2 regions of the Streptomyces sp. NPDC001941 genome follow, and region 1 is predicted to be linked to the other one. Evidence: predicted binding sites of a transcription regulator. Region 1 holds the regulator's gene; the other holds the start of a gene.

Region 1 (12,215 bases):
TCGCTCATGTCGATGCGGACCATGGCGCGCTCGTCGTCGAAGAGGAAGTCCGCCAGGGCCTTGGCCAGTTCGGTCTTGCCGACGCCGGTGGGGCCCAGGAAGAGGAATGAGCCGGTGGGGCGGTCGGGGTCGGCGATGCCGGCCCGGGTGCGGCGCACCGCGTCGGACACGGCGCGCACGGCCTCGCCCTGGCCGATCAGGCGCCGGCCCAGCTCGTCCTCCATGCGCAGCAGCTTCTGCGTCTCGCCCTCCAGCAGGCGTCCGGCGGGGATGCCGGTCCAGGAGCCGACCACGTCGGCGATGTCGTCCGGGCCGACCTCCTCCTTGACCATGGTGTCGGTGCGGGCCTCGGCCTCGGCGGCGCTGGCGGCCTCCAGCTCCCGCTCCAGCTCGGGGATCTGCCCGTACAGCAGCTTGGAGGCGGTGTCGAAGTCGCCGTCGCGCTGGGCGCGCTCGGCCTGGCCGCGCGACTCGTCGAGCTTCTCCTTCAGCTCGCCGACCCGGTTCAGGCCCTCCTTCTCCTTCTCCCAGCGGGCGGTCAGGCCGCGCAGCTCCTCCTCGCGGTCGGCGAGGTCCCTGCGCAGCTTCTCCAGGCGCTGGCGGGAGGCCGGGTCCGTCTCGTTCTTGAGCGCCAGTTCCTCCATGCGCAGCCGGTCCACCGAGCGCTGCAGCTCGTCGATCTCCACCGGCGAGGAGTCGATCTCCATGCGCAGCCGGGACGCGGCCTCGTCGACCAGGTCGATGGCCTTGTCCGGCAGGAACCGGGAGGTGATGTACCGGTCGGACAGCGTCGCGGCGGCCACCAGGGCCCCGTCGTTGATCTGCACCTTGTGGTGCGCCTCGTACCGGCCCTTCAGCCCGCGCAGGATCGCGATGGTGTCGTCCACGCTCGGCTCGGCCACCAGCACCTGCTGGAAGCGCCGCTCCAGCGCCGGGTCCTTCTCGATCCGCTCGCGGTACTCGTCCAGGGTGGTCGCGCCCACCATCCGCAGCTCGCCGCGGGCCAGCATCGGCTTGAGCATGTTGCCCGCGTCCATCGCGGAGTCGCCGCCGGCGCCCGCGCCGACGACCGTGTGCAGCTCGTCGATGAACGTGATGACCTGCCCGTCGGATTCCTTGATCTCCGACAGGACCGTCTTCAGCCGCTCCTCGAACTCGCCGCGGTACTTCGCCCCGGCCACCATCGCGCCCAGGTCCAGCGAGACCAGCCGCTTGTTCTTCAGCGACTCCGGCACGTCGCCCTTCACGATGCGCTGCGCCAGGCCCTCCACCACCGCGGTCTTGCCCACGCCGGGCTCACCGATGAGCACCGGGTTGTTCTTGGTGCGCCGCGAGAGCACCTGCACCACCCGGCGGATCTCCTGGTCCCGCCCGATCACCGGGTCGAGCTTGCCCTCGCGCGCGGCCGCCGTGAAGTCCGTGCCGAACTTCTCCAGCGCCTTGTACTGACCCTCCGGGTCGGGTGTGGTCACCCGGCGCCCTCCCCTTGCCTTCTCGAACGCGTCCAGCAGCCGCTTCGCCGTGGCCCCCTGCTGGTCCAGGACCTCGCCGGCCGCCCCGCCCTTGGCGGCGATGCCGATGAGCAGGTGCTCCGTGGACAGGTAGTCGTCCCCCAGCTCCTTGGCGCGCTGGGAGGCGTCGGCGACGACGGCCAGCATGTCGCGGCTGGGCTGCGGGGGCGAGACGGTGGAGCCGGAGACGCTGGGCAGGGCGGCCAGGACGCGCTCGGCGCCGGCCCGGACCGCCGCCTGGTCGGCGTCCACGGCCGCCAGCAGGTCGGTCACGTTCTCGTTGTCCTGGCCCTCGAGCAGGGCGAGCAGCAGGTGCGCCGGAGTGAGGTCCGGGTGCCCCCCGGACACGGCGCGGCCGGTGGCCGCGTTGATCGCGTCCCGGCTCTTGTTGGTCAGCTCGGCGTCCACGTGCGTCTTCTCCTCCTCGTGCGCGGTCCGTCCACGTCATCACGGGCTATGACTCATCCAACGTACACAAAGTTGAGTCTATTCCACTCAATCTGATGACGGGAGGTCGCCGGGCGGTCCGGCGGCCGGGCGGAGCGGTATTTTCCTCGCCATGGCGACAGACCCAGGCAACCCCGATCCGACCTATCTCGCCTTCTGGCGCGAGCGGCACGTGAGCACGCTGACGACCCCCCGCGCCGACGGCACGCCGCACGTGGTGGCGGTGGGGGTGACGTACGACCCCGAGGGCGGCGAGCGCGGCATCGCGCGCGTGATCACCAACCGGCACAGCCGCAAGGCCGTGAACGTGCTGGCCGCGGGGGCCGACGGGGCGAGGGTCGCGGTCTGCCAGGTGGACCGGCGCCGCTGGGCGACCCTGGAGGGCGTCGCGCGGGTGCGCACCGAGCCGGAGGCCGTCGCGGACGCGGTGGAGCGCTACGCGGCCCGCTACGGCCGCACGCCGTCGCCCAACCCGGACCGCGTGGTCATCGAGATCGCGCTGACCCGGGCGATGGGGCGGGCCTGACGTCCGCCGCGGGGCGGACGCGGAGCACCCGCGGACAGCACAGCGGCGCCATCGCGTTTCAGGTCCGCGATGGCGCCGCTGTGTGGGGGAAGTACCCGAGCGATTTGTAACGACGGGGGAATCGCTCAGGCACTGCGGGGGGTGGCGGTGATGGTCTCCGGGTCGTCCAGCTGGTCCACGAGCTGGTGGTCCCGCTGGTCGAGGTTGACGAAGATCATGCCGTACCTGATGGCACAGCGGACGGGCTGCGGTGCCCCGCGGGGGCGACGCAGACACCGGTAGGCGCGTACGTCCTCGTCCTCTTCACGGGCGACGACGATCGGCTCCCCGAAGAGGGTGACCATCAACGAGTCGCCACGGTGGGGGATGGCCGTGACGAGGTCGATGAAGTGCCACCCGGAGCGGTACGCCGTGGCCATCTCGCGCCGGAAGACCCGGTCGTCGGGCGGGACGGTCATGCGACGGAGTCCCTGGCCGGTGCGCCCTCCCACGTCGGCTCGCGGTGAGCTGCCGCGGCGGCTTCCCACGTGGGCTCGCCCGGGGCCGCGACGACACCGTGCACGGACATGCCGTGTGCCACGGGATCACTGTGGGCGGCGAAAGCGCCGAGAGCGGCTGCCGAGGCAACAGCTATGACGCCAAGTGCACGAACCATCCTGGTCATGGCCGGTCTCCACCTCTTTTGATCATTACCTCCTCCCCCGCGCCTATGACGATGGCTCACTCCGAACCCTTCCACCAGCAAGTCCAGGCATCATGTTCCTGTAATTCAGGACCCTGAGGGGGGTGCAAATGCAGTTGAAGAGGGGCAATTCGGAAAACGGGCATACCCACGGCGAGCTGTGCGAGGAGGGAAAGCGGCTTTATGCGGCCGCTCTACGAGCCGGACGCATCGCCCGTTCCGAGGCCGAAACCGCGACCTGCGTCATCGAACTGGCCCTGCTCCACCCGGACCCGGACGACCCCGACTGGTTGCGGCCCGTACCCCCGTCCATCGCGCTCAACCAGCTCATACACCCCATCGAGCGCGAGATACAGGAACGCAGGCAACTGACTATCTCGTTGGCCGACACCTTCGAGCCATTCCTGACGATCACCACCCCGGACCCCGCCGGGAGCCAGGCGATCAGCGTCCTGGAGGGCCTCAGCGTCATCAACGCGACGCTGGACAGGGTCATGGACGAGTGCAACGAGGAACTCCTCACCATCCAGCCCGGCAGCGGGCGCCGCCCCGAGACCGTCCAGGCGGGCCTGCGCCGCGTCGAGCCGCTGCTCGACCGGGGCGTCCGGATGCGCACGCTCTACCAGCACACCGCGCGCCACCACTCCGCGACCATGGGATACGTCGAGCGCATCTCCCCGTACGGACTCGAGGTCCGCACCCTGGAGGAGATCATCGACCGGCTGATCATCGTTGACCGGAAAGTTGCCTTCGTGCCCGCGCGGAGCGATAGGAGGGTCGCCCTCGAACTCCGGCACGAGGGCCTGGTGCAGTACCTGGTCGGCGTCTTCGACCAGTTCTGGCTGTACGGCATCCCCTGGGAGGACGAGGTCGTCGCGTACGCCACCGTGCTCGGCGGCGTCAGCGGCGTCCAGCGCTCCATCGCCAAGCTCCTGGTCGAGGGGCACGTGGACGAGGCGATCGCGCGCCGGCTCGGCATGAACGTGCGCACCTGCCGCGCCCACATCGCCAAGCTCGCCTCCAGCCTGGGCAGCGGCAGCCGCGCCCAGCTGGGCTACCTGATCGCGCAGTCCGGGATCCTGGAGCAGGACCAGTGACCACGGGCACAACGCCGCAGGGCCCCTCCGGAGACCGGAGGGGCCCTGCGGGCGCGTGACGGCGCGCGGGGTGGCTACTCGCCCCGCTTGGGGCGCCACACCACCAGCGCGCTGGTGTGCTGCACGTCCTGGTACGGGACCAGGTCGCGGCGGTAGGAGGCGTGGACCTGGGCCTCGCGCTGCTGCATCGCGACCGCCGCGCCCTCGACCGCGGCCGACAGCTCGGCGACGCGCTGCTGGAGCGCGGCCACCTGGTTCTCCAGCTCGATGATGCGCTTGATGCCGGCCAGGTTGATGCCCTCGTCCTGCGACAACTGCTGCACCTGGCGCAGCAGTTGGATGTCGCGTGCCGAGTAGCGCCGGCCGCGGCCCGCGGTGCGGTCCGGCGAGACCAGGCCGAGCCGGTCGTACTGCCGGAGCGTCTGCGGGTGCAGCCCGGACAGCTGGGCGGCGATCGAGATGACGTAGACGGGCGTCTCGTCCGTCAGTTCGTACGGATTGCGGCCGCGCCCCGATCGGCTGTCCATGGCCTCATGCTCCCTTCGCCGCCTGGAACAACTCCGCCCGCGGGTCTTCGCCCACGGTCGCCTCGCGGTAACTCTCCAGCGCCTCGCGGGCCTTGTCGGACAGCTCGGCGGGCACCGCCACCTCGACCGTCACCAGCAGGTCCCCGCGGGTGCCGTCCTTGCGGACCGCGCCCTTGCCGCGGGCGCGCATGGTGCGGCCGTTGGGCGTGCCGGCGGGCAGCTTCAGCGTCACCGGCGGGCCGTCCAGGGTCGGCACCTTCACCTCGCCGCCGAGCACCGCCTCCGGGTAGGTGACGGGCACGGTCACGGTGAGGTTGTCGCCCTTGCGGCCGAAGACCGGGTGGGCGTCCACGTGCACCACGACGTACAGGTCGCCGGCCGGGCCGCCGCGCTCGCCCGCCGCGCCCTTGCCGCGCAGCCGGATCTTCTGGGCGTCGGAGACGCCCGCCGGGATCCGGACCTGCATGGTGCGGGCCGACTTGGCGCGGCCGCTGCCGTGGCAGACCTCGCAGGGGTCCTCGGCGATCAGGCCGCGGCCCTTGCAGTCCACGCACGGGTCGGTCAGCGAGAAGCCGCCGCCGGAGCCGCGCGAGACCTGTCCGGTGCCGACGCAGGTCGGGCACACCCGGGGGGTGCCGTTCTTGTCGCCGGTGCCGGAGCACGCCTTGCAGGGCGCCTGGCTGGACAGCCGCACGGGGACCGTGCAGCCGTTGACGGCCTCGGTGAAGCTCAGCGTGACCTCGGACTCCAGGTCCTGGCCGCGCCGGGGCTGGGTGCGGGTGGCGCCGCCCGGGGCGCCGCCCCGGTTGAACAGCCCGCCGAACACGTCGCCGAGGCCGCCGCCGAAACCGCCCGCTCCGGGGCCGGAGCCGCCCCCGCCCTGGGCGCCCCCGAAGAGGTCGCCCAGGTCGAAGTTGAAGCTGCCGCCGCCGGGGCCCGGGCGGAAGCCGCCGTTGCCGAACAGCGCCCGGGCCTCGTCGTACTCCTTGCGCTTCTTGGGGTCGCCGAGGACGTCGTTCGCCTCGGAGATCTCCTTGAAGCGCTCCTCCGCCTTGGCGTCGCCCTTGTTGGCGTCGGGGTGGTTCTCCCGGGCCAGCTTGCGGTACGCCTTCTTGATCTCGGCGTCCGTGGCGTCCTTGGGGACGCCGAGGACCTTGTAGTAGTCCTTCTCGACGAAGTCCTTCGTGCTCATCGACGTCCCTCCTTCCGGACGCTTGGGTTCGCGTCGGCCTGTGCGTCAGCCCTGTTCGGGGCCACCGCTCTCCTCGTCCGCCTGCGGCTCCTCCTTGGCGGCCGGGGCCGCCCCGGGCTGGGGCTCGGCGACGGCCACCCGCGCGGGGCGGATGGTGCGCTCACCGATCCGGTACCCGGGCTGGAGGATCGCGACGCAGGTCGTCTCCGTGACGTCCGGCGCGTACGCGTGCATCAGGGCCTCGTGGATCGTCGGGTCGAAGGGCTCGCCCTCCTTGCCGAACTGCTGCAGGCCCATCTTCGCCGCGACCGTCTCCAGCGACTCCGCCACCGACTTGAACCCGCCCACCAGCTCACCGTGCTCGCGGGCACGGCCCACGTCGTCGAGCACCGGCAGGAGCTCGGTCAGGAGGTTCGCGACGGCGATCTCCTTGACCGTGATCCGGTCGCGATCGACCCGACGACGGTAGTTCTGGTACTCGGCCTGGAGCCGCTGGAGGTCGGCGGTGCGCTCGCCGAGGGCGGTGCGCACCTGGTCCAGCTGTGCGGTCAGGCCGGCGGACTGTGCCGCGTCCCCGGCCGGGGCCGCCTTGCCCTCCTCCTCGGAGGGGGACTCGGCGGCCTCGGCGGCGTCGTCGGGGGTGGCGCCGGAGGGGACGTCGGGCTTCTCCTCGAAGCCCGGGGTCTCCTCGGACATCAGGCAGCGCCGCCCTTCGGCTTCTCGTCGTCGACGATCTCGGCGTCCACGACGTCGTCGTCGGCCTTGGGGGCCTCGTCACCGGCGCCGGCGGCGGCACCCTGGGCGCCCTGGGCGTCGGCGTAGAGGGCCTGGCCGAGCTTCTGGGAGACGGCCGCGACCTTCTCGGTGGCGGTGCGGATCTCCGCGGTGTCCTCGCCCTTGAGCTTCTCCTTGAGCTCGGCCACCGCCGTCTCGACCTCGGTCTTGACGTCGCCCGGGACCTTCTCCTCGTTGTCCTTGAGGAACTTCTCGGTCTGGTAGACGAGCTGCTCGGCCTGGTTGCGGGTCTCGGCCGACTCCTTGCGGCGCTGGTCCTCCTCCGCGTACTGCTCGGCCTCCTGGCGCATCCGGTCGACCTCGTCCTTGGCGAGCGAGGAGCCGCCGGTGACGGTCATCTTCTGCTCCTTGCCCGTGCCGAGGTCCTTCGCGGTCACGTGCATGATGCCGTTGGCGTCGATGTCGAAGGAGACCTCGATCTGCGGGACGCCGCGCGGGGCCGGGGGCAGGCCCGTCAGCTCGAACATGCCGAGCTTCTTGTTGTACGCCGCGATCTCGCGCTCGCCCTGGTAGACCTGGATCTGCACGGACGGCTGGTTGTCCTCGGCCGTCGTGAAGATCTCGGAGCGCTTGGTCGGGATCGTGGTGTTGCGCTCGATCAGCTTGGTCATGATGCCGCCCTTGGTCTCGATGCCGAGGGACAGCGGGGTGACGTCGAGCAGCAGGACGTCCTTGACCTCGCCCTTGAGGACACCGGCCTGGAGCGTGGCGCCGATGGCGACGACCTCGTCCGGGTTGACGCCCTTGTTGGCCTCCTTGCCGCCGGTCAGCTCCTTGACGAGCTCGGCGACGGCGGGCATGCGGGTGGAGCCGCCGACCAGGACCACGTGGTCGATCTCGGACAGCTGGATGCCGGCGTCCTTGATCACGTTGTTGAACGGGGTCTTGCAGCGCTGCAGCAGGTCCTCGGTGAGCTGCTGGAACTGGGCGCGGGTGAGCTTCTCGTCCAGGTGCAGCGGGCCCTCGGCGGACGCCGTGATGTAGGGCAGGTTGATCGTGGTCTCCGTGGAGGAGGAGAGCTCGATCTTCGCCTTCTCGGCGGCCTCGCGCAGGCGCTGGAGCGCCATCTTGTCCTTGGACAGGTCGACGCCGTGGCCGTTGCTGAACTGCTTGACCAGGTAGTCGACGACGCGCTGGTCCCAGTCGTCACCACCGAGGTGGTTGTCGCCGTTGGTCGCCTTCACCTCGACGACGCCGTCGCCGATCTCGAGGAGCGAGACGTCGAAGGTGCCGCCACCGAGGTCGAAGACCAGAATGGTCTGGTCGTCCTTGTCGAGGCCGTAGGCCAGGGCGGCGGCGGTCGGCTCGTTGACAATACGGAGCACGTTCAGACCGGCGATCTCGCCGGCCTCCTTGGTGGCCTGGCGCTCCGAGTCGTTGAAGTACGCCGGGACGGTGATGACCGCGTCGGTCACCTTCTCGCCCAGGTACGCCTCGGCGTCGCGCTTCAGCTTCTGCAGGATGAACGCGCTCATCTGCTGCGGGTTGAAGGTCTTGCCGTCGAGCTCGATCTTCCAGTCGGTGCCCATGTGGCGCTTCACCGAGCGGATGGTCCGGTCCACGTTCGTGACCGCCTGGCGCTTGGCGACCTCGCCGACCAGGACCTCGCCGTTCTTCGCGAAGGCGACGACGGACGGCGTGGTCCGGGCACCCTCGGCGTTGGTGATGACGGTGGGCTCGCCGCCTTCGAGAACGCTGACGACGGAGTTAGTCGTGCCCAGGTCGATGCCGACCGCACGTGCCATTTCGATTCCTCCAGCTGACTTGAGTGGAACAGGCTCAAGGATGCATCACCCGTCAGCAGGAGTCAACAGACCTGAGTCAGGCCGACTCAACTCTTATCCGCCCCTTACGCTCACACCGTCCGCATCGAGGCCCTGACCTGCACCATTCGGGTATAGACCGGCTTGAGGCGCTTCTGCATCCGCTCCGTCGTCAGCCGCTCCACCACCCCGCCCGCCACATGGGCCAGCCGCCGCGTCCCGCTGCGCCCGGTCGCCGAGAACACCTTCCCGGCCCGCTCGCGGAAAACCTCGTCGGAGGCCGTCCAGAACCAGGACCCCCGGTCCGCCGCGGCCGGGTACAGCCGCTGGAAGCCGAGCTCCTTCTCGTACATCAGGTTCCACAGGGTCAGCCCGAGGATCACGTCCCGGTCGGTGAGGTAGCGCCGCCACGGCGCGGTCGGCACCACCCGTACGTGCGCGCTCAGTTCGCGCACCTCGACGGCGCGCACCGCGTAGTTCATGAAGTGCTCGTCGGTGTGGAACACCTCCGCGCCGCGCGCGTGCCGCTCCAGGGCCAGCTCCCAGGCCCGCTCGATCCGCTCCAGCAGCAGCGGCAGCCGGGCCCCGGGCAGCACGTAGAAGGAGCCGCTGTACTTGGGGTGCGCGGCGTCCGGCTCGCCCAGGTCCCGGTGCATCTCGTCGCAGCAGCGGGCGTACTGCGCCAGCGCGGCGGCCTCCTCACCCCGGTGGAACATGTCCTGCGCGCTCTCGGTCTGCACGCCCACCGCGTCCCCGCAGGCCGCGAGCAGCGCGTCCAGCGGGCGCAGGCAGAACATGTCCGGGTCGATCATCACCAGCGTGCCGCCGCGCCCGGCCAGCGCCGCCACCGCGTCCAGGTGGAACAGCGAGCTGAGCCAGCCGTGCCCGTAGCCCTCCGGCGGCCGGTGGGCGAACGGCTCGACGAGCACCTCCACCCCGATCGCGGCGAGCTCCCCGGCGAACGGGGCGGGCACCGGGTCGGTGGTGACCAGCACCAGGTCGGCGCCGGGGTTGAAGCGCCGCAGCGAGCCGTAGGCGACGACCATGCAGCGGTAGTACGTGTACGCCGCGGGCTCGCCGATGCGCCCGCGGGCCTGCGGACTGTCCGACTTGGGCATCACGGCGAAGGCCATCGCCACGGTGGTGGTCATGGGCACACCTTCCTCAGGCTCGGGTCGAGCGCCACGGCGAGCGCGAGGACCGCCTCGCGGATCTCCAGGGCGCGGGTGCGCAGCACCTCGTAGGGCTGCCCGTAGGGGTCGCCGATGCCGTCCCCGTCGGGCGGCACCACCGCCAGCGCGCCGCGCCGGGAGGCGGCCAGCGCGACCGCCCCGGCGGCCGAGCCGGCCGAACCGGCCCGCGCGGACAGGCGGTTGAACTCCTTGAGGGTGAAGCAGCGGCGCATCGCCAGCGGGCACAGCCGCACCGCGGCCTCCCGGTGCGCGCGCTCCAGGCCGAGCACCAGGTCCGCCCCGGCCACCAGGTCCGCGGTCAGCCGGCGCGCGGTGAAGCCGCCCTCGCGGCCGCCGAGCGCGGCGATGACCGAGCGGGTGGCCGGGTCGAGGACGGCGGGCTGGGCGGCGGTCCCCGCGCTGGTCACCCGGTAGCCGGACGCCGGGAGCGCGGCGGCCAGCAGCCGCTCGGCGATCGGCGAGCGGTGCAGGTTGCCGGTGCAGACGAACAGCACCCCGAAGGCGCCGGGACCGGCCGCCCCGGTCATCGCGCGGCCACCGGGGGCCAGGCCTTGACCTGGATCTCGCCGGTGTACTCGTAGTAGGCGCCGGCCCGGTCGCCGCGCGGGCGCGGGGTCATGGAGAGCACCACGCCGAGCAGGTTGGCGCCCACCGAGCGCAGCGTGTCGGCGGCCGAGACGCTCTGCTCGCGCTTGGTCCTGCGGGCCCGCACCACCATCACCACGCCGTCCATCCGGGAGGCCAGGGCCACCGTGTCGGCGACGGGCAGCACCGGGGCGGTGTCGACGACCACGGCGTCGAAGCGCTCGGCGAGCTCGGTGAGCACGGTGCGCATCTGGCCGGAGGCGAGCAGTTCGGCGGGGTTGGGCGGGACGGCTCCGGCGGCCAGCACCTGGATGCCGCCGGGCCCGTCCTGGAGCACCGACTCCAGCGGGGCCTGGCCGATCAGCACGCTGGTCAGCCCGGCGCCCTCGACCAGGCCGAGCCGGGCCGCGACCTGCGGGCGGCGCAGGTCGGCGTCGACCAGGCAGACCGAGCGGCCCTCCAGGCTGAGCGCGGCGGCCAGGTTCACCGAGGTGGAGGTCTTGCCCTCGCCGGGCAGCGCGCTGGTGACGGCGATCAGCCGGGGGGCGCGGTCGACGGCGGCGAAGCGCAGGTTGGTGCGCAGCTGGCGGTAGGCCTCGGCGCGCGGGGAGTGGGCCTGCTGGCCGAGCGCGAGGACGGTCTCCTGCTCGGTGCGCTCCATCGGGATGGAGCCGAAGACCGGCACGCCCAGGGCGCCGCCCAGTTCGCCGGTGGCGCTGAAGGTGGTGTCCAGGGTCTCGCGCAGCACCGCGAGGGCGAAGCCGAGGAGCAGCCCGCCGACGGTCCCGGCCGCCAGGTTCAGGGCGGGGCGGGGGCTGACGGGGGCGTCGGGCACGGAGGCGTACTCGGCGACGGACAGCCGCACCGGGATGGCCCCGCCGTCGACGGGGGTCTCCAGGCGGCTGACGGCGGCGACGAAGTGCCGGGCCACGGAGTTGGCGACGTGCGCGGCGCGGCGCGGTTCGGTGTCCCGTACCGCGATGTCGATGAGGACGGTGCCGACCGGCGAGGAGGACTCGATGCGCTCGGCCAGGCGCGCCGGGGTCGTCTTCAGGTCCAGGTCGTCGATGACGCCTTCGAGCACGGGGGTGGAGCGCACGATGTCGGCGTACGACTGCACCCGCTCCTGGCCGAACGTACTGACCTGGGCCAGTTGCTGAGTATCCGTCACCGCCCGTGCGGAGACGAAGATCTGGGTGCGCGCCTGGTAGCTGGGGTCGACCAGCCAGGTGGCGGCCAGGCCCACCGCCAGGCCGGCGGCGAGGGCCGCGACCACGGTGATCCACCGCTTGGACAGCACGCCGAGGAATTCCCGGACATTCACGCGGACTCTCCCGCCGATCGGTTACGGTCGGTTGCGACCATAACCGGCCATATACCTATAAAACGGTTGGCGCCTGACGGGCCGACCGGAAATGGTCCACTCGGACGAACCCCGTGGAGCCGCACGCATGCGAAGCCCCTCACCCCTGCCCCGCCGCCCCCTGGCGGTCCAGCTGTCCACGGCCCTGCTGTGGCTCACCGGGCTCAGCCCGGCCTTCTTCGCGGTGGTGGTGTGGGCGCGCACCGCCCCCCACGACGCGCACGCGGTGTGGGGGCAGCCGCGCACCGAAGTCGCCCTCACCACCTGGCGGTTGTACGCCGGATCGGGCTACGCGGCCCTGGTGGTCGGCCTGGCCCTGGTGGTGGTGGCGCTCGCGCTGGCCGCGGGCCGCCCCGACCGCCCCCGGTACGGCGGCGGGCTGCTCGCCGCCGCGCTGCTGATGTACGCCTGCCCGGTGGCGGCGGGCCTGCTCGGCGGGCACGGCGGCGCGTTCGGCTGGCGCCTGTGGGTGCCGCCGCTGCTGGTCCTCGCGCTTTGGCTGGCCCCGCCGCCGTCCCCCGTACGCCTGTTGCG
Region 2 (17,426 bases), on a different contig from region 1:
AGCCATGATGCCCCTCGGTCCGGCCTGCTGCGGACCGGTCGCGAGGACGTTACGAGCCGGGGCAGTTGGGCGTCCATGCGCCGACGCCAATATTGGCGTAGTCGGGTAGAACTCGTGGTCCCGGCAGTCGCGGCGCCGCTCCACCACCCGAGGCCAGGCAGTCCCCGCCCCGCCACTTCCCGAAAGCCTCCGGCGGCGGGGGGAACGGCGCAGCTGGTGCGGGCAGCGAACCAGCGGGGCTTCGCCCCGGCACCCCACACGAGGTACACCGGTCCTGCGGAGGGCACAGCAGCATCCACCCCAACTGCCGGAGGTTTTGGGGAAAGGGCGGGAAAGGGCCTGCCCCAGCCTTGGCCGCCACACGGGCCCGGTCCGTCGCGGCCGCGAGCACCCAGCGGAACCGCAACCCTCGATCCGGCCCGCCCCACGACCACAGGCCCACAACGCACACGCGAAGAACTGGCCGCGAAGAGCACCGCCCCGCGGGGGCTTCGCCCCCAGCACCCCCAGCGGGGCTGCCGCCCCCGCACCCCGCGACTACCTGACCAACAAGCCCTGGACGAGGCACGCCTGGCCGGTCCCAGGCGCACTGCGGCAGCACCGCCGCACAGCCCTTCACCACCCCGCAGGCTCACCCCGCACGAGGCACGCCGGGTGAGGCCATCGGGCCCAGTACAAACCACCCGGCCCTCAGCCCAGGCCAAGCCCAAGCCTCCTGGCCCCCCGCAAACCACCCGGCCGCCAGCCCAGGCTCCGGGCCGCGCAAGCCTCTCGGCCCTCGGCCCCAGTGCAAACCCAGGCCCGGCGCAAGCCCCCCAGCCTCCAGCCCGAGCCCGAACCCGAGCCCGCCCGTCTCAGTCCCCCAACCCCGCCAAGTACGCCCCCGCCTTCTCCGGGTCGTAGAAGAACCCCTCGAAGTCCGACGGGTCGTCGAAGCCGTTCGCGATGCGGTCCGCCACCGCCGGGACCTCCCCCGCCGCGCCGAACAGGTTCAGCACGTGCTCCGGCGGGGCGCCCAGCATCGCCGTCGTCCACTTGGTGACGTGGCGTGCTGTGTCCCAGTAGCGCTCGAACGTGGCCCCCATCCACTCCTCGTCGAACGGCTTGTCGCCGCGTTCGACGATCGAGTCCAGGTAGGAAGCCGCGCACTTGGCCGCCGAGTTGGAGCCCTGGCCCGTGATCGGGTCGTTGGCGACGACCACGTCGGCGACGCCGAGCACCGCGCCGCCGCCGGGCAGCCGGCCGATCGGGTTGCGGACCGTGGGCGCGTAGCGGCCCGCCAGGGTGCCGCCCGCGTCGGTGAGTTCGACCCGGGTGGCGCGCGCGTACTCCCAGGGCGTGAAGCGCTCCATCAGTTCCAGGGTCAGCGACAGGTGCTCGGCCGGGTCCTTGATCCCGCGGAACGCGTCGAGCGGGCCGCCCGGCACACCCTCCCAGAACAGGATGTCGGCCCGGCCCGAGGTGGTGAGCGTCGGCATGACGAACAGCTCGCCCACCCCCGGCACCACGTTGCACCGCACCGCGTCGAACTCCGGGTGCTCCGGGCGCGGGCCCATGCCGTGCACGTACGCGACCGCCAGCGCGCGCTGCGGCTCGGTGTGCACCGAGCGGCTCGCGTCGCGGCCGAACATCGACACCAGCTCGCCCTTGCCCGCGGCCACGAGCACCAGGTCGTAGGCGCGGGCGAAGTAGTCGAGGTCGGAGACGGCGGCGCCGTGGATGACGAGCTGGCCGCCGCGCTGCGCGAAGGTCTCCATCCAGCCCGCCATCTTCACCCGCTGGTCGACGGACTGCGCGTACCCGCGCAGCCGCCCCACCCAGTCGATGGGCCGCGAGGAGTCGGGCCCGGCGATCGAGACGCCGACGCCTTCGATGCGCGGGGCCTGGGTCTCCCAGAAGTTGATGCCGAGGTCGCGCTCGTGCTGGAGCGCGGTGTGGAACATGCACTGCGTCGACATGACCCGGCCGGACCGGATCTCGTCCGCGGTGCGGTTGGACATCAGGGTGACCTCGTAGCCGCGCGCCTGGAGGCCGAGGGCGAGCTGGAGGCCGGACTGGCCGGCCCCCACGATGAGTATCTTCCGCATGGCGGTGGTGTCTTTCGGTGAGGTGTGCGGGGACGGGGGTGGGGGGTGGCCGGGAGTGGGGGTGGCCCGGCGCCCGCCTGGCCGGCTGTGCGGGGGGGGGCGCCGATCTTCCGGGGCGGCCGCTATTCCGGCGTGGCGTCCAGCGCGTGCCCCACCAGGGACAGCAAGGTCTCCACCACGGTGAACCGCTTGCGCGCGTCCATGATCACCACCGGTACGTCCGGGGCCACGGACAGCGCCTCGCGCACGTCCTCGGCCTCGAAGCGCTCGGTGCCCTCGAAGTGGTTGACCGCGACGACGTACGGCAGTCCGCAGCTCTCGAAGTAGTCCAGGGCCGGGAAGCAGTCGGCCAGGCGCCGGGTGTCGGCCATCACGACCGCGCCGATCGCCCCGCGCACCAGGTCGTCCCACATGAACCAGAACCGCTGCTGGCCGGGCGTGCCGAAGACGTACAGCACCAGGTCGTCGTCGAGCGTGAGCCGACCGAAGTCCATGGCGACGGTGGTGGTCAGCTTGTCGGGCGTGCCCGACAGGTCGTCGCTGTCCTCGCTGGCCTGCGTCATCAGCGCCTCGGTGCGCAGCGGCGCGATCTCCGAGACGGCGCCGACGAAGGTCGTCTTGCCGACGCCGAAGCCGCCCGCGACGACGACCTTGGTGGCCACCGGCGCCCGGGTGTGGTCCAGCTCCCAGGGCTGCAGGACCTCCTGGGTGGCGGCCCCGGGCTGGGCCGGTACGGCGGCGCCGAGCGGGTCCGCGGCGCGGGGGTCGCGGAGGCCGGGGTCGGAGACGTCAGAGACGGCGGAGTCCACTGAGCACCCTTTCGAGCAGTGCGCGGTCGGGGCGGCCCTCTCCGTGGCCGGTCCCGTAGACGCGGATCTTCCCCTGGTCGGCCAGGTCGCTGAGCAGCACCCGGACCACGCCGAGCGGCATGCGCAGCAGCGCCGAGATCTCGGCGACGGTGCGCATGCGGCGGCAGAGCTCGACGATGGCGCGCAGTTCGGGCATCACCCGGGAGGCGAGCGCGCCGCCGGTCAGCTCGCGCCGCTCGGGCGGTGCTTCGAGGGCGGGCGCGCTGGAGACGAACGTCTCGACGAGCAGCACGTGGCCGAACCGGGTGCGGCCGCCGGTCAGGGAGTACGGACGGACCCGGGCGGGCCTGCGGCCCTCGCCGCGCACCGGGAGCCTGTGGGTGGCGGACGTCACCGGTCGTTCCCCTCCATCGACTTGCGCAGCTCGCTGCGGAGTTCGGGGGTCAGAACGTGTCCGGCCCGGCCCACGAAGAGCGCCATGTGGTAGGCGATGACGCTCATGTCGCAGTCGGGGGCGGCGTGCACGCCGAGCAGCGAGCCGTCGCTGATGGACGTGACGAAGACGCTGCCCTGCTCCATCGCGACCATGGTCTGCTTGACCTCGCCGCCGTCCATCAGCCGGGCGGCGCCGATGGTCAGGCTGGCGATGCCCGAGACGATGGTGGCGAGGTCGGCGCTGGAGCCGCGCGGCCCGTCGGGGCGGCCGTCGGCCGGGCCGACGCGCCGCTCGGGGTCCGAGGACAGCAGGAGCAGCCCGTCGGAGGAGACCACGGCCACCGAGACGACGCCGGGCACCTCCTCCACGAGGTTCCCCAGCAGCCAGTGGAGGTTGCGGGCCTCGCTGCTCAGTCCGAATGTGCCGGTCGCAGTCAACTGCGTGCCTCCTCGGCTGTCTCCCCCGACGTCTGAGTGGTGGTGGATCCCCCGGACCGCGTGTTCCCCGCTTCGCGCTCGGCGACGCGGCGGCCGTCCTCGGCGCCCCGCTGGAAGCCGCCGAGCTTGCGGCGCAGGGCCTCGGCGTCGACGCCCCCGCGCCTCTGTACGGGGGCGGCGGCGGGCCGGACGTTCTTCGGGGTGCGCTTGGGCAGCCCCTTGTCGGTGGTGCGCGGCGGCTCCTGCCCGGGTTCGGCGGGCCGCTCGTGCACGGGCTCGGCCACGGAAGCGGCCTCTTCCCGTACGGGTTCGTCGCCCACGGGTTCGTGGCGTACGGATTCGTCGCGTACGAGTTCATCGCGTACGAGTTCGTCGCGTACGGGTCCGTGGCCCGCGGGCTCTTCCGGTACGGGTGCGGGCGCGGGCTCGTCCCGTACGGACCCGGGCTCGTCCCGTACGGCCGACGGCTCGGGCTCCGGCGCGGGTGCGGGCCGCTCCTCGGCGGACGGCGCCGGGAAACGGAACTGGAGCGTGGTCTCGCTCTCCGACTCGCCGCGCGTACGGGCGGGCAGCGCGTTGGAGTTGGCCTCGGCGACCGACCCCGGCAGGTTCAGCGCGGGCGGCGCGCCCGGCACCGTGACGACCGGCGGCAGCAGCGTGGTGGGCGGGGCGGCCGGGAGCAGCGCCTTGGGCAGGACGAGCACGGCGGCCACGCCGCCCTGCTGCTGCTCCCTCAGCTGCACCCGGACCCCGTGGCGCGCGGCGAGCAGGGCGGTGACCCGGATGCCCAGGCCCTCGCCCCCGTGGTCGTCCGGGTCGGGGTCGGCGAGCCGGGCGTTGAGCTCGGCCAGCCGCTCGGCGGCCATCCCTATGCCGTCGTCGGCCAGCGTGACCATCACCTCGCCGCCCTCCAGGAGCCAGCCGGAGATGCGGACCTTGGAGTCGGGCGGGGAGAACGAGGTGGCGTTCTCCAGGAGTTCGGCGATCAGGTGGCTCAGGTCGTCGGCGGCGAACCCGGCCACGTGGGCGTGCGGCGGCAGCGACTCGATGGCCACCCGCTCGTACCGCTCGATCTCGCTGACGGCGGCGCGCAGCACGTCGACCAGCGGTACGGGCCCGGGGTGGCCGTGCACGTGCTCGTGGCCGGCCAGGACGAGCAGGTTCTCGCTGTGGCGGCGCATGACGGTGGCCAGGTGGTCGAGCTTGAAGAGGGTGGCCAGGCGCTCCGGGTCCTGCTCCTTCTCCTCCAGCCGCTCGATGACGCCCAGCTGGCGCTCGACCAGGCCGAGGGTGCGCAGCGAGAGGTTGACGAAGGTGTGGTGGACGGTGTGCCGCAGCCGCTCCACCTCGGTGGCCAGTTGCCCGGTGCGTTCGCGCGCCTGCCGTGCCTGCTCGGCGAGTTCGGCGGCGAGCGCCTCGCGGGCCCCGGCCTGGTCGTCGCGATCGGCGTCGAGGCTCTCGGCCCGGGCCGACAGGTCGCGCAGCTTGCCGTGCAGCGTGTTGAGGGACCGTACGACCTGGGCGAACTCGTCGTTGCGGCCGGTGAAGCGCACCGGCTCCTCGGCCTCGGGCTCCGCGGCGAGCCGGGCGGCGCCGAGCCGGAGCACGGCGAGCGGGCGGGTGAGGGTGCGGGCGACGGCGGTGGAGACGCCGATGGCCACGAGCAGGCAGCCGCCGAGCAGGGCGATGCGCAGCTCCAGGCCGGTGACGTCGTCGTCGCGGAGCTTGGCGGCCTGGGTGACCTGGCCGGAGGCGAGGGCGGCCTCGACGCCGCGCATCTGCTCGATGCGGGCGGAGAGCGCGGTGTTGAGCCGGGCCGGGTCGGTGTCGCGCTCGCCGGAGCTGAGCCGGGGCTGGTCGGTGAGCCTGGCCAGGTACCCCTCGGCGGTCTTGATCTCGGGCCCGCTGAGCGTGCCGGAGAGCGAGGAGCGGGCCGCCGGGGAGGCGGCCTGGTCGAAGTCGGCGAGGGCGGCGAGCTCGCGCACCCGGGTCTGCTGGGCGAGGGCGGTGGCGGCGTCGCGGAGCCGGCCGGGGCTGGACCCGCGGACCTCGCCGTCCTGCCCGGAACCGTTCTGCCCGGAACCGTCCTGCCCAGCCCCGTCCTGCCCGGAACCCTCCTGCCCGGAACCGTCCTGGCCGCCGTCGTCGCCGGAGCGGGCGCTGAGCGCGGCGAGGAGCAGTCCGCGGGTGGCGGAGGCCTGTTCGACGGCGATGCCGAGGGCGGCGGGGGCGCGGCCGGACTCGGCGACGCCCGCCGGGTTGCGCTCGGCGAGGTCGGCGGCGACGGCCTGGAGGGCGACGATGACGGCGGAGTACGCGCGGTGCGCCTCCAGGGCCGAGCCCTCGCCGGTCAGGGCGGTGCGGCGCAGGGTGGGCACCTTGGCCAGCTCGCGGCGCAGGGCGTCGGGGGCGGCGGCGCGGACCTCCTCGACCTGGCGGTCCACGCGCGCGGTGGCGGAGGCGTCGAGACCCTTGCCGGTACGGCCGGAGGCCACGTACCGCACGACGGTGTCGCGCTCGTCGGCGAGGGAGTGCGCGAGGGAGACGGCCTGCCGGTCGAGCTCGGCGAGCGTGACCAGGTTCTGGGCGTCGTTGAGTTCGGCGGAGGCGGCGAGCACGGCGGGCGCGCCCGCGGCCACCACGGTCAGCCCGACGAGGGCGACGCCCACGACGAGCCGGCTGCGGACCCGCACGCTGCGGCCCCCCGGAGCCTGAGGGTCGCCGGGAGTGTCACTGCGCTTCTGCACCGGTGCTCGCAATCTCGACTCGTCCGCCCTGGAGGCAGAGGTGACGACCGGTCACTCACGCAGTCACACACGTCACTGACGAAAGCACCTCCAGCCGCCTGCCCCTGATACGGCTTCAGACCATTCCAGCGGATTTGGGAGGGAGGCGCGAATCGGCTGCTCCGCCACCTGAACGAGTGAACATCACTCCGGAGTTGGCGAACAACTCACCGGTGAGCGGCCCGTGGGGCGCCGTGGGACGCGGGCTGGAACTTCCGTCGCGGCTTTGGCAGGATGCCCGCCCGCAGCTCCACGGAGCCTTCGATTCCGGGCCCCGACCACGCCCCCGCCCCTTGGTACAGGCCAATTTCGGCCGCTTTGCGGGCGATGTGAAGGAGTCCTGCAGACTGGGGATCATGCACAGCGAACTGGTGACGGTCCCCGGCCTGCCCGAACGCCCCAACGAGGACTGGGCGGCGGTGGCACTGCCCGCCTCCGGCCGGGGCGGGACGGTCGTCCTGCTCGACGGGGTGACACCGCCGCGCGGCGACGACGGGTGCGTGCACTCGGTGCCCTGGTTCACCGCCCGGCTCGGCGGGGCGCTGACCGAACTGTCCGGTTCGCGGCGTGACATGACCCTGGCCGATATCCTCGCCGAGGCAATCCGGCGCACCGCCGACGCCCACCGCGGCACCTGTGACCTTTCTCACGTCCGTACGCCCCAGGCGACGGCGGTCCTGGTGCGCTGGGACGAGGAGGCGGTCGAGCACCTGGTCCTCTCCGACTCGGCGCTGCTCCTGGAGTCCCCCGACGCCCGGGTGACGGCGGTGCTCGACGACCGGCTCGACCGGGTCCCGCGCGAGGTGCTGCGCTCCCTGGAGGCCACCGACCGGCTGCGCAACGCCGAGGGCGGCTTCTTCACCGCGGCGGCCGACCCGTCGGTGGCGGCCCGCGCGGTGACGGGGACGACGCCGCGCGCCGACGTACGGGCGCTGGCGGCGCTCACCGACGGGGCCTCGCGCTGGGTGGAGCTGTTCGCGGCGGGCGACTGGGCGGACTGCTTCGGGGTGCTCCGCAAGGAGGGCCCGCGCGGCCTGGTGGAGCGGGTGCGGGCGCTGGAGGACGCGGAGGCCGAGGAGCGCGGCCAGGCCCCGCGCTGGAAGCGGCACGACGACGCGACGGCCGTCTTCGTGGAGCCGTAGGACCTCATGGGGCCGCCGGTCCGGGCGGCGGGCCCCGTCGGCCCGTCCTACTGCTCGCCCGCGCGGGCGTTCAACTGGTGCAGCAGCCGCGCCAGTTCGGCGACCTCGCCGCGGTCCCAGCCGGCCAGCTTGCGCACGTAGGTGTCGCGGCGGGCGTCGCGGACCCGGATGAAGCGGGCCCGGCCCTCCTCGGTCAGCCCGACGAGCCAGGCGCGGCCGTCGGCGGGGTCGGGGTCGCGGGCGACCAGGCCGAGGTCCTCCAGGGCGCGCAGCTGGCGGCTCATGGTCGCCTTGCCGACGCCGAAGTAACCGGCGAGTTCGGTGGCGCGCTGGCGGCCCGCCTCCTCCAGCCGGGCCAGCAGGCCGTAGGCGGCGGGTTCGAGATCGGGGTGGACCTCGCGGGCCATCTCCCCCGAGGAGGCCCGGGCGCGTCGCAGGAAGACCCCCAACTCCCGCTCCAGTGCCAGGAATTCGTGGTCCACACCAGTTTGCCCGGACGGTCCGCCGGTCGGCCCCGGTTCACTTCCCGTACCGCTTCCGTGCACGTCAGCACCCTTCGCCGCGTCTTACGAGACTGAAAGTTTCTTCCGGCGGCGCCCATCGCCGCAGCTGGGCAAGTATTTCGCAGGAGTAGACCAACGGCAGCACCCCGGGGCCCTTCCACCGCGGGGTTCTACGTGCGTAGCTTCAAGACTGACATGTCCACGCTAGGGCAGGTCCCCAGTCCCCCCACCGATGCTGTTCGGAGGCACCCCATGCCCGCGCACAGACCCGGCACCATCCGCACCCGCGCCACCCTGGCCGCCGCCCTGCTCGCGGCCCTCGCCCTGCTGCTCGCCCTGCCCGGCGGCGCCGGCGCGGCCGACCGCCCCGCCCGCGGCTCCGCCCACCTCGGCATGGGCGTCCCCTCCCACGACGGCGTCGGCGGCCTGCCGCGCCAGGACCGCGCCGCCCAGACCGAGGGCGTCGACGTCTCCAGCCACCAGGGCAACGTCGACTGGGCGGGCCTGTGGAACAGCGGCGTGAAGTGGGCCTACGTGAAGGCCACCGAGGGCACGTACTACAAGAACCCGTACTTCGCGCAGCAGTACAACGGGTCGTACAACGTCGGGATGATCCGCGGGGCCTACCACTTCGCCACCCCCGACACCACGGGCGGCGCCGCGCAGGCCGACTACTTCGTCGACAACGGCGGCGGCTGGTCCCGCGACGGCCGCACCCTGCCGGGCGCGCTGGACATCGAGTGGAACCCCTACGGCGACGCGTGCTACGGCAAGAGCGCGGCGTCGATGGTGACCTGGATCCGGGACTTCCTGAACCAGTACCGGGCGCGCACCGGGCGCGACGCGGTGATCTACACGGCGACCAGCTGGTGGAAGCAGTGCACCGGCAACTCCGCCGCCTTCGGCGCGACCTACCCGCTGTGGGTCGCCCGCTACAACACGACCGTGGGCGAACTCCCGGCCGGCTGGGGCTTCCACACCATGTGGCAGTACACCTCCACGGGCCCCGGCGTCGGCGACCACAACCGGTTCAACGGCGCGCTGGACCGGGTCCAGGCGCTGGCCAACGGCTGACGCCGCGGCACCCACCCCAGCAGAGGACACCCCGGCGTGAGCGGCGCCGGGGTGTCCTCGGGGTGAACGGATCGGTCCAGACCTCTTGCCTGTTGGTCCAGACCAATGCAACGCTCTCCGGGACGCCAACACCCCCACGCCCAGGGAGAGTTACGCATGTCCGCCTACCGAACGGCCGGTGCCCTCGGCGCCGCGGCCGCCACCGCGCTCGTCGTCCTCACCCCCGGCACGGCGAGCGCCCACGGCGCGGTGTTCAACCCGGTCAGCCGGATCGCCGCGTGCTACGCGGAGGGCCCGGAGACCCCCAAGTCCCAGGTCTGCAAGGACCTCGTCGCCGACTCGGGCACCCAGCCGCTGTACGACTGGAACGAGGTCAACATCGCCAACGCCGACGGCAAACACCAGCTGCTCATCCCGGACGGCAAGCTCTGCTCGGCCAACCGCGAGAAGTACCGCGCGCTGGACTGGGCCCGCACCGACTGGCCGGCCACCAGCGTCAAGGCGGGCGCGTTCGGCTTCAGGTTCCGGGCCACGGCCGCCCACTCGGGCACCATGACCGTCTACATCACCAAGCAGGGCTTCGACCCCACCAAGCCGCTGAAGTGGTCCGACCTGGACACCACGCCCGTCGCCACGTACGCGACCTCGCGCACCGCGGACAACGGCTACTACAACTTCACCGGCACCCTGCCCGCCCGCACCGGACGCCACGTCGTCTACAAGGTCTGGCAGCGCAACGACAGCCCCGAGGCCTTCTACAGCTGCTCCGACGTGGTCTACGGCTCCGGCGCCGCCGCCGCGGCGGCCCCCAGCGAGCGGACCATCGCCTCCGGCGCGTCGAAGTCCACCGTCAGCCACCACGGCCACGGCGGCGGCGAGGCCATCGCCCCGGCCGGAGCGACCTCCCCGGCCGGCTCCGCGGCGGCCCCGGCCCTCGCGGGCGGCGCGGCGGCCCTGACCTTCGCGGCGGGCCTGGTGATGTTCCGCACCCGCCGCCGCGCCGAGGAGCGGTAGCACCCGCGGGGCGGCGGACAGTAGGACCCGCGTGTTACCCGGCGCTCTCTAGGGGAAAGCGGAGCGGGTGAGCGAGGATGGTGCCATGGACCGGAACACGCAGTCCCGCCGGACGGGCCCGTGGCCCGCGGGTCGCCGCGGGGCCGCGGCCCTGTGGTGCGCCGCCCTGGCCACCACGCTCGCCGCCTGCTCCGCCGCCGGTGCGGCGGTCGATCCGGACGGCACCGGCACCCAGGCGAGGCCCGCGCTGCCCCAGCCCCAGAAGTCGGCCGTCCCGGCCGAGACCAGGCTGCCCTCGATGGGCGTCCTGCTCGACGGGGGCGGCCACTGGTGCAGCGCCAGCGTCGTGGACAGCCCCAAGGGCAACGTGGTGGTGACCGCCGCGCACTGCGTCTTCGACGACGAGGGCGCGCCGATGAAGGACTTCTCCTTCGCGCCCGGCTTCCACGGCAAGGACAAGGGGACGGCGCCCGAGGGCACCTGGAAGGTGCGGGCCGTCCAGGTGGGCGGCGCGTGGCCGCCGCCGGACGACTCCGACGACTCCTCCGACCAGGACGACTCCGACGCGGCGCAGACCGCGGCGGACAGCACCGACTTCGCCTTCCTGACCCTGGATCCCGACGCCAAGGGCCGCCAGGTGCAGCAGGTGGTGGGGGCCGAGGTGCCGGACTGGAACTCGAAGGCCGAGCGCCGGGTCACCGTCTTCGGCTACCCCAACGCCGAGCACAACCCGGACAACCACCCGATCGCCTGCACCACCGACACCACCAAGGACCCCGACCTGGACGGGTCGATGCTGATGGAGTGCGGCGGCTTCTTCGACGGCACCAGCGGCGGCCCCTGGCTGGCGGACTACCGGGACGCCGGCCACCGGGGCCGGATCATCGGCGTGACCAGCGGCGGCGACACCGACGCGGAGACGACGGCGGTGGTCTTCGACGACGCGGCGAAGGCGCTGTACGAGAAGGCGGCGCGCGCCTAGGGCGTACGGACAAGACGCGCGCCTGGTACGTACGGACAAGAGGGGAGGGGCCGCGCGGTGTGCGCGGCCCCTCCCCTCTTACCCACTCACTACGCGTACGGGTCAGGCCGCGGCCGGGACCGGCACCTCCGCCGGGGCCAGCGCGATCTCCAGGACCTGGCGCACGTCCGTCACCGGGTGGACCTCCAGCTTCTCCAGGATCTCGGCCGGGACGTCGTCCAGGTCGGGCTCGTTGCGCTTGGGGATCACCACGGTGGTGACGCCCGCCCGGTGCGCGGCCAGCAGCTTCTGCTTCAGGCCGCCGATCGGCAGCACCCGGCCGGTCAGCGAGACCTCACCGGTCATCGCCACGTCCGGGCGGACCAGGCGCCCGCTGAGCAGCGAGGACAGCGCCGTGACCAGCGTGATGCCGGCGCTCGGGCCGTCCTTGGGGACCGCGCCCGCCGGGAAGTGCACGTGCACGCCCCGGTCCTTCAGGTCGCCCACCGGCAGCTCCAGCTCCGCGCCGTGCGAGCGCAGGAAGCTCAGCGCGATCTGCGCGGACTCCTTCATCACGTCGCCGAGCTGGCCGGTCAGGGTCAGCCCCGCCGCGCCCGTCTCCGGGTCGGCCAGCGACGCCTCGACGTACAGCACGTCGCCGCCGGCTCCGGTGACCGCGAGGCCGGTGGCCACGCCGGGCACCGAGGTGCGCCGCTCGGCCGGGTCCTGGGCGGACTCGGGCACGTGGTGCGGGCGCCCGATCAGCCCGCGCAGGTCGCCGTCGGTGACGGTGAACGGCAGCTCCCGCTGCCCCAGCTCGTGCTGGGCGGCCACCTTGCGCAGCAGCCGGGCCACGGCGCGCTCCAGGTTGCGCACGCCGGCCTCGCGCGTGTACTCGCCGGCCAGCTTGCGCAGGGCGCCCTCGTCCAGGGTCACCTCGCCGGGCTCGATGCCGGCCCGCTCCAGCTGGCGCGGGAGCAGGTGGTCCCGGGCGATGACGACCTTCTCGTCCTCGGTGTAGCCGTCGAGGCGGACCAGCTCCATGCGGTCGAGCAGGGCCTCCGGGATGGCTTCGAGGACGTTGGCGGTGGCCAGGAAGACCACGTCGGACAGGTCGAGCTCGACCTCCAGGTAGTGGTCCCTGAAGGTGTGGTTCTGCGCCGGGTCCAGGACCTCCAGGAGGGCCGCCGCCGGGTCGCCGCGGAAGTCGGAGCCGACCTTGTCGATCTCGTCGAGCAGGACCACCGGGTTCATCGACCCGGCCTCCTTGACGGCCCGGACGATCCGGCCGGGCAGCGCGCCCACGTAGGTGCGCCGGTGGCCGCGGATCTCCGCCTCGTCGCGCACGCCGCCGAGGGCGACCCGCACGAACTTGCGGCCCATCGCGTGCGCCACGGACTCGCCCAGCGAGGTCTTGCCGACGCCGGGCGGGCCGACCAGCGCCAGGACCGCGCCGCCGCGCCGCCCGCCGACGACGCCCAGGCCCCGGTCGGTGCGGCGCTTGCGCACGGCCAGGTACTCGGTGATCCGCTCCTTCACGTCCTCCAGGCCCGCGTGCTCGGCGTCCAGCACGGCCTGGGCGCCCCGGATGTCGTACGCGTCCTCGGTCCGCTCGTTCCAGGGGATCTCCAGGACGGTGTCCAGCCAGGTGCGGATCCAGGAGCCCTCCGGGGACTGGTCGCTGGAGCGCTCCAGCTTCTCGACCTCCTTCAGGGCCGCCTCGCGGACGTGGGACGGCAGGTCGGCGGCCTCCACGCGGGCCCGGTAGTCGTCGGACTCCTCGCCCTCGGACTCGCCGTTCAGCTCGCGCAGCTCCTTGCGGACGGCCTCCAGCTGGCGGCGCAGCAGGAACTCGCGCTGCTGCTTGTCGACGCCCTCCTGGACGTCCTTGGCGATGGACTCGGCCACGTCCTGCTCGGCCAGGTGCTCGCGCAGCTGGTCGGCGGCGAGCTTGAGGCGGGCGACCGGGTCCTCGGTCTCCAGGAGCGCGATCTTCTGGGCGGTGGTCAGGAACGGCGAGTAGCCGGAGTTGTCGGCCAGCGCGCCGACGCCGTCGATCTGCTGGACGCGGTCCACGACCTGCCAGGCGCCGCGCTTCTTCAGCCAGCTGGTGGCGAGGGCCTTGTACTCCTTGACCAGCTCGGCCACCTGGCCGGGCAGCGGGTCGGGGACGTCCTCCTCGACGGCCGTGCCCTCCACCCACAGGGCGGCGCCGGGTCCGGTGGTGCCGGCGCCGATGCGGACCCGGCGGCGGGCCCGGATCAGGGCGCCGGGGTCGCCGTCGGAGAGCCGGCCCACCTGCTCGACGGTGCCGAGCACGCCGGTGCCCGCGTAGGTGCCGTCGACGCGCGAGACGAGCAGCACCTGGGGCTTGCCGCCGGCGCGGGCGGCGGCCTGGGCGGCCTCGACGGCGGCGCGCACCTCGGTGTCGGACAGGTCGAGCGGCACCACCATGCCGGGCAGGACGACCTCGTCGTCCAGGGGCAGGACAGGCAGGGTGAGCGGTGCGGACGTGGAAGCCATGATCTCCCCTTCGGCAGTCAAGTTGAGCTGTACGGACTCAATGCACATGAGCCGCCCAGTGTTCCCCGACGGCTGTTCGCTCTGAGCGATCAGGGGGAAGCGCAGGTCAGGGGCGCGGGCCGGGCCAACGGCGAAGGGCCCCGGAGCGGCGCTCCGGGGCCCTTCCTCGTACGCGACTCAGGCCGCGGCGGATCCGTACGCCCCGACCCAGCGGCGGGCCAGCGGCCAGCTCGCGACGCCGATCAGCAGGGCCAGCAGGTGGCCCCAGTCCGAGAGCGGGTCGGAGAAGGCCAGCAGGTCCTGGAGCACCATCAGCGAGACCACCGCGAGGACGGCGGTGCGGGCCAGCGGGCGCAGCAGGCCCGCCAGCGCCCCCAGGCTGGCCATCAGGCCGAAGCTGATCCCGTAGTCGAGGCGGTGCAGCGAGCTGGCCGGGAGGTGGCCGGCCACCACGGACAGGCCCACCGGCACCTCCGTCGCCAGGGTCGCCACCACGTGCCCCAGGGCGAACAGCGCGGCCGTGCGCCACGCCCCGACCCGGCGCTCCAGCGCCGTCAGGACGAAGAGGAAGGCCAGCGCGAAGGGCGAGGTCAGCCCGCCAGCGATCCACAGCGCGCTGCCGAGCAGCACGGTGAGCGGGCTGCTCACCAGGTGCGCCACGTCGGTGCTGGAGCCGCGCAGCAGCGAGTCGACCGTGTCCGGGTCGCCGTACTGGGCGTACAGGGACGTGCCGATCAGGACGAGGGCGTAGCCGAAGGTGAACGGGGTGCCCTTGGGCGTGGGCAGGAGGCGCAGCGCGTGTCGCCACCAGGGGGTGGCGAGGGACGCCGGGAGGGTGGCGCCGCGCTGTGCGGGGATGGCGTCGAGCAGGCGGACACCCCCGGCCGCCGTCGCGTACGACTGCTCGTACGACTGCGTCTGTGCCACGCCGAGGCTCCTTACGTCCGTACCGTTGTGCAAGCCCCCCGGACCACCCTGCCCCACGCCCCACGTGACGATCACCGGGATCGGCCATGACCTGCGTCACACCGCGACCACCCGGAGCAACCATCGCACGGCCGCGCGCGTCGCGCACACGTCAACGGGGCTCCCCCCGGCACCGGCACCCCCGGGGAAAAGGCGGCGCGCCGGCCCGCCGGACCCGGCTACGTTGCCGTCATGGCTACGACACTCGACCGCCGCGAGGGACCGCACGGCGAAGTGGTGCTGCGGCGCAACGGCCCGCACTACGAGATCATCGCCAACGGCACCTTCCTGATGGACACCTCCGACGGGCGCTCCGAGCGGCTGCTCGTCGACGCGGCGCTGGCCGCCCTGGACGACCGGCCCGCCCCCACCGTGCTGATCGGCGGACTCGGGGTCGGCTTCTCGCTCGCGCACGCCGCGGCCGAGCCGCGCTGGGGCCGGATCGCCGTGGTGGAAAGGGAGTCGGCGATCATCGAGTGGCACCGCACCGGCCCGCTCGCCGAGTTGTCCGCGGCGGCGCTCGCCGACCCGCGCGCCGAGGTCCTCCACACCGACCTGGTGCGGTACGTGCGTGAGGCGTCGGACACATACGACGCGCTCTGCCTCGACATCGACAACGGCCCCGACTGGACCGTCACCGAGGACAACGGGTCGCTCTACTCACCCGTCGGACTGGCGTGCTGCGCCGCGCGGTTGACGCCCGGAGGGGTGCTCGCGGTGTGGTCCGCACAGCCCTCCGGGGAATTCGAAGAGTCATTGCGGAATGCCGGATTCACCGGGGTAAGGACCGAAGAGGTGCGGGTTGCCCGGGGAGTTCCCGACGTGGTCCATCTCGGCGTTCGCCCTGCGTAGCCGTAACTCCTCCACTGCCCTTACGCTGCTGACCGGACACCACGATCTACGGACGCGGTTCGCGCGCGGTGCGGGAAGCGACGCGGGAATCAACACGCGCGACAGGGGCGGGGCGATGGAGCAGACACACACCAGCCACAACGGTGCCGCGCAGTACCCGGCGGCCAGTGCCCAGCGCCGGGTGCTGGTCGTCGAGGACGACGCGACCATCGTCGAGGCCATCTCGGCACGGCTGCGGGCGGAGGGCTTCCTCGTCCAGACGGCGACGGACGGCCCGGCCGCGGTCGACGCGGCCGAGGCCTGGCAGCCGGACCTGATGGTCCTGGACGTGATGCTGCCCGGCTTCGACGGCCTGGAGGTCTGCCGCCGGGTCCAGGCCCAGCGCCCGGTGCCGGTGCTGATGCTCACGGCGCGTGACGACGAGACCGACATGCTGGTCGGCCTGGGCGTCGGCGCCGACGACTACATGACCAAGCCCTTCTCGATGCGCGAGCTCGCCGCCCGGGTGCACGTGCTGCTGCGCCGGGTCGAGCGCGCCGCGCTGGCGGCCGTGACGCCGCGCAGCGGCATCCTGCGCCTCGGCGAGCTGGAGATCGACCACGCGCAGCGCCGGGTGCGGGTGCGCGGCGAGGACGTCCACCTCACCCCGACCGAGTTCGACCTGCTGGTCTGCCTGGCGAACACCCCGCGCGCGGTCCTCTCCCGCGAGCAGCTGCTCGCGGAGGTGTGGGACTGGGCGGACGCCTCGGGCACCCGCACCGTCGACAGCCACATCAAGGCGCTGCGCCGCAAGATCGGCGCCGAGCGCATCCGCACGGTCCACGGCGTCGGCTACGCGCTGGAGACCCCCGCGCCATGAGCAGGTCGTCGGCGTCACCCCGGTCCCGGCTGAGGAGGTCGCTCACGATCTCGATCAAGACGAAGCTGGGCACGCTGGTCGTGGTCTCGGTGTTCATCACGACGGGGCTGCTGATGGTCGCCCTGCGCACCGAGACGGAACTGCGCTTCATCACGGTCTTCTCGGTGATCGCCACCCTGCTGATCACCCAGTTCGTGGCGCACGGCCTGACCGCGCCGCTGGACGAGATGAACACCGTCGCGAAGTCCATCTCGCACGGCGACTACACCCGCCGGGTGCGCGGCGCCGACCGCCGTGACGAGCTGGGCGACCTGGCCTCCACGATCAACCGCATGGCGGACGACCTGGAGGCCGTCGACCACCACCGCAAGGAACTGGTCGCCAACGTCTCGCACGAGCTGCGCACCCCGATCGCCGCGCTGCGCGCCGTGCTGGAGAACGTGGTGGACGGGGTGTCGGCCGCCGACCCCGAGACCATGCGCACCGCCCTGAAGCAGACCGAGCGGCTGGGCCGGCTGGTGGAGACGCTGCTGGACCTGTCGCGCCTGGACAACGGCGTCGTACCGCTCAAGGCGCGCCGCTTCGAGGTGTGGCCCTATCTGTCGGGGGTGCTGAAGGAGGCCAACCTGGCGGCCTCGCAGCGCGGCCTGACCTCGGGCTCGGGCCACCACACCCGGACCGACGTGCACCTGCACCTGGACGTGTCGCCGCCGGAGCTGACCGCGCACGCGGACGTGGAGCGGCTGCACCAGGTGGTCGCCAACCTGATCGACAACGCGGTGAAGCACTCGCCGCCGCACGGCCGGGTCACCGTGCGGGCCCGGCGCGGCCCGCAGCCGGAGTCGCTGGACCTGGAGGTGCGCGACGAGGGCCCCGGCATCCCGGAGCAGGAGCGCCACAAGGTCTTCGAGCGCTTCAACCGGGGCGTGAAGTCCTCCCCGCACGGTCCGGGCAGCGACGGCGGGACCGGGCTCGGC

Evidence for each region. The regulator HspR, encoded in region 1, represses chaperone genes until heat shock. The targets are predictions, from matches to a motif close to TTGAGNNNNNNNNNCTCAA.
Region 2: lon (endopeptidase La) is a predicted target of HspR. The motif match lies at 13,795-13,813, and genes of this name have one in related genera.

Annotation. Positions count from the first base shown of each region.
Region 1 is NZ_JBEOYE010000040.1:70,997-83,211, forward strand. Features, by position in the region: gene clpB (ATP-dependent chaperone ClpB) at 1-1,919, opposite strand, end outside; gene ABT160_RS25300 (pyridoxamine 5'-phosphate oxidase family protein) at 2,071-2,484, shown strand; gene ABT160_RS25305 ((2Fe-2S)-binding protein) at 2,610-2,942, opposite strand; gene ABT160_RS25310 (helix-turn-helix transcriptional regulator) at 3,277-4,263, shown strand; gene ABT160_RS25315 (heat shock protein transcriptional repressor HspR) at 4,338-4,790, opposite strand; gene dnaJ (molecular chaperone DnaJ) at 4,795-5,982, opposite strand; gene grpE (nucleotide exchange factor GrpE) at 6,028-6,678, opposite strand; gene dnaK (molecular chaperone DnaK) at 6,678-8,522, opposite strand; gene ABT160_RS25335 (glycosyltransferase family protein) at 8,633-9,691, opposite strand; gene ABT160_RS25340 (arsenate reductase/protein-tyrosine-phosphatase family protein) at 9,688-10,260, opposite strand; gene ABT160_RS25345 (tyrosine-protein kinase domain-containing protein) at 10,257-11,642, opposite strand; gene ABT160_RS25350 (O-antigen ligase family protein) at 11,770-12,215, shown strand, end outside.
Region 2 is NZ_JBEOYE010000063.1:38,300-55,725, forward strand. Features, by position in the region: gene ABT160_RS32500 (styrene monooxygenase/indole monooxygenase family protein) at 855-2,087, opposite strand; gene ABT160_RS32505 (GTP-binding protein) at 2,210-2,896, opposite strand; gene ABT160_RS32510 (DUF742 domain-containing protein) at 2,877-3,290, opposite strand; gene ABT160_RS32515 (roadblock/LC7 domain-containing protein) at 3,287-3,769, opposite strand; gene ABT160_RS32520 (sensor histidine kinase) at 3,766-6,528, opposite strand; gene ABT160_RS32525 (hypothetical protein) at 6,912-7,697, shown strand; gene ABT160_RS32530 (MarR family winged helix-turn-helix transcriptional regulator) at 7,745-8,242, opposite strand; gene ABT160_RS32535 (lysozyme) at 8,453-9,274, shown strand; gene ABT160_RS32540 (lytic polysaccharide monooxygenase auxiliary activity family 9 protein) at 9,431-10,288, shown strand; gene ABT160_RS32545 (trypsin-like serine peptidase) at 10,374-11,270, shown strand; gene lon (endopeptidase La) at 11,373-13,772, opposite strand; gene ABT160_RS32555 (rhomboid-like protein) at 13,950-14,699, opposite strand; gene ABT160_RS32560 (spermidine synthase family protein) at 14,931-15,590, shown strand; gene ABT160_RS32565 (response regulator transcription factor) at 15,706-16,449, shown strand; gene ABT160_RS32570 (HAMP domain-containing sensor histidine kinase) at 16,446-17,426, shown strand, end outside.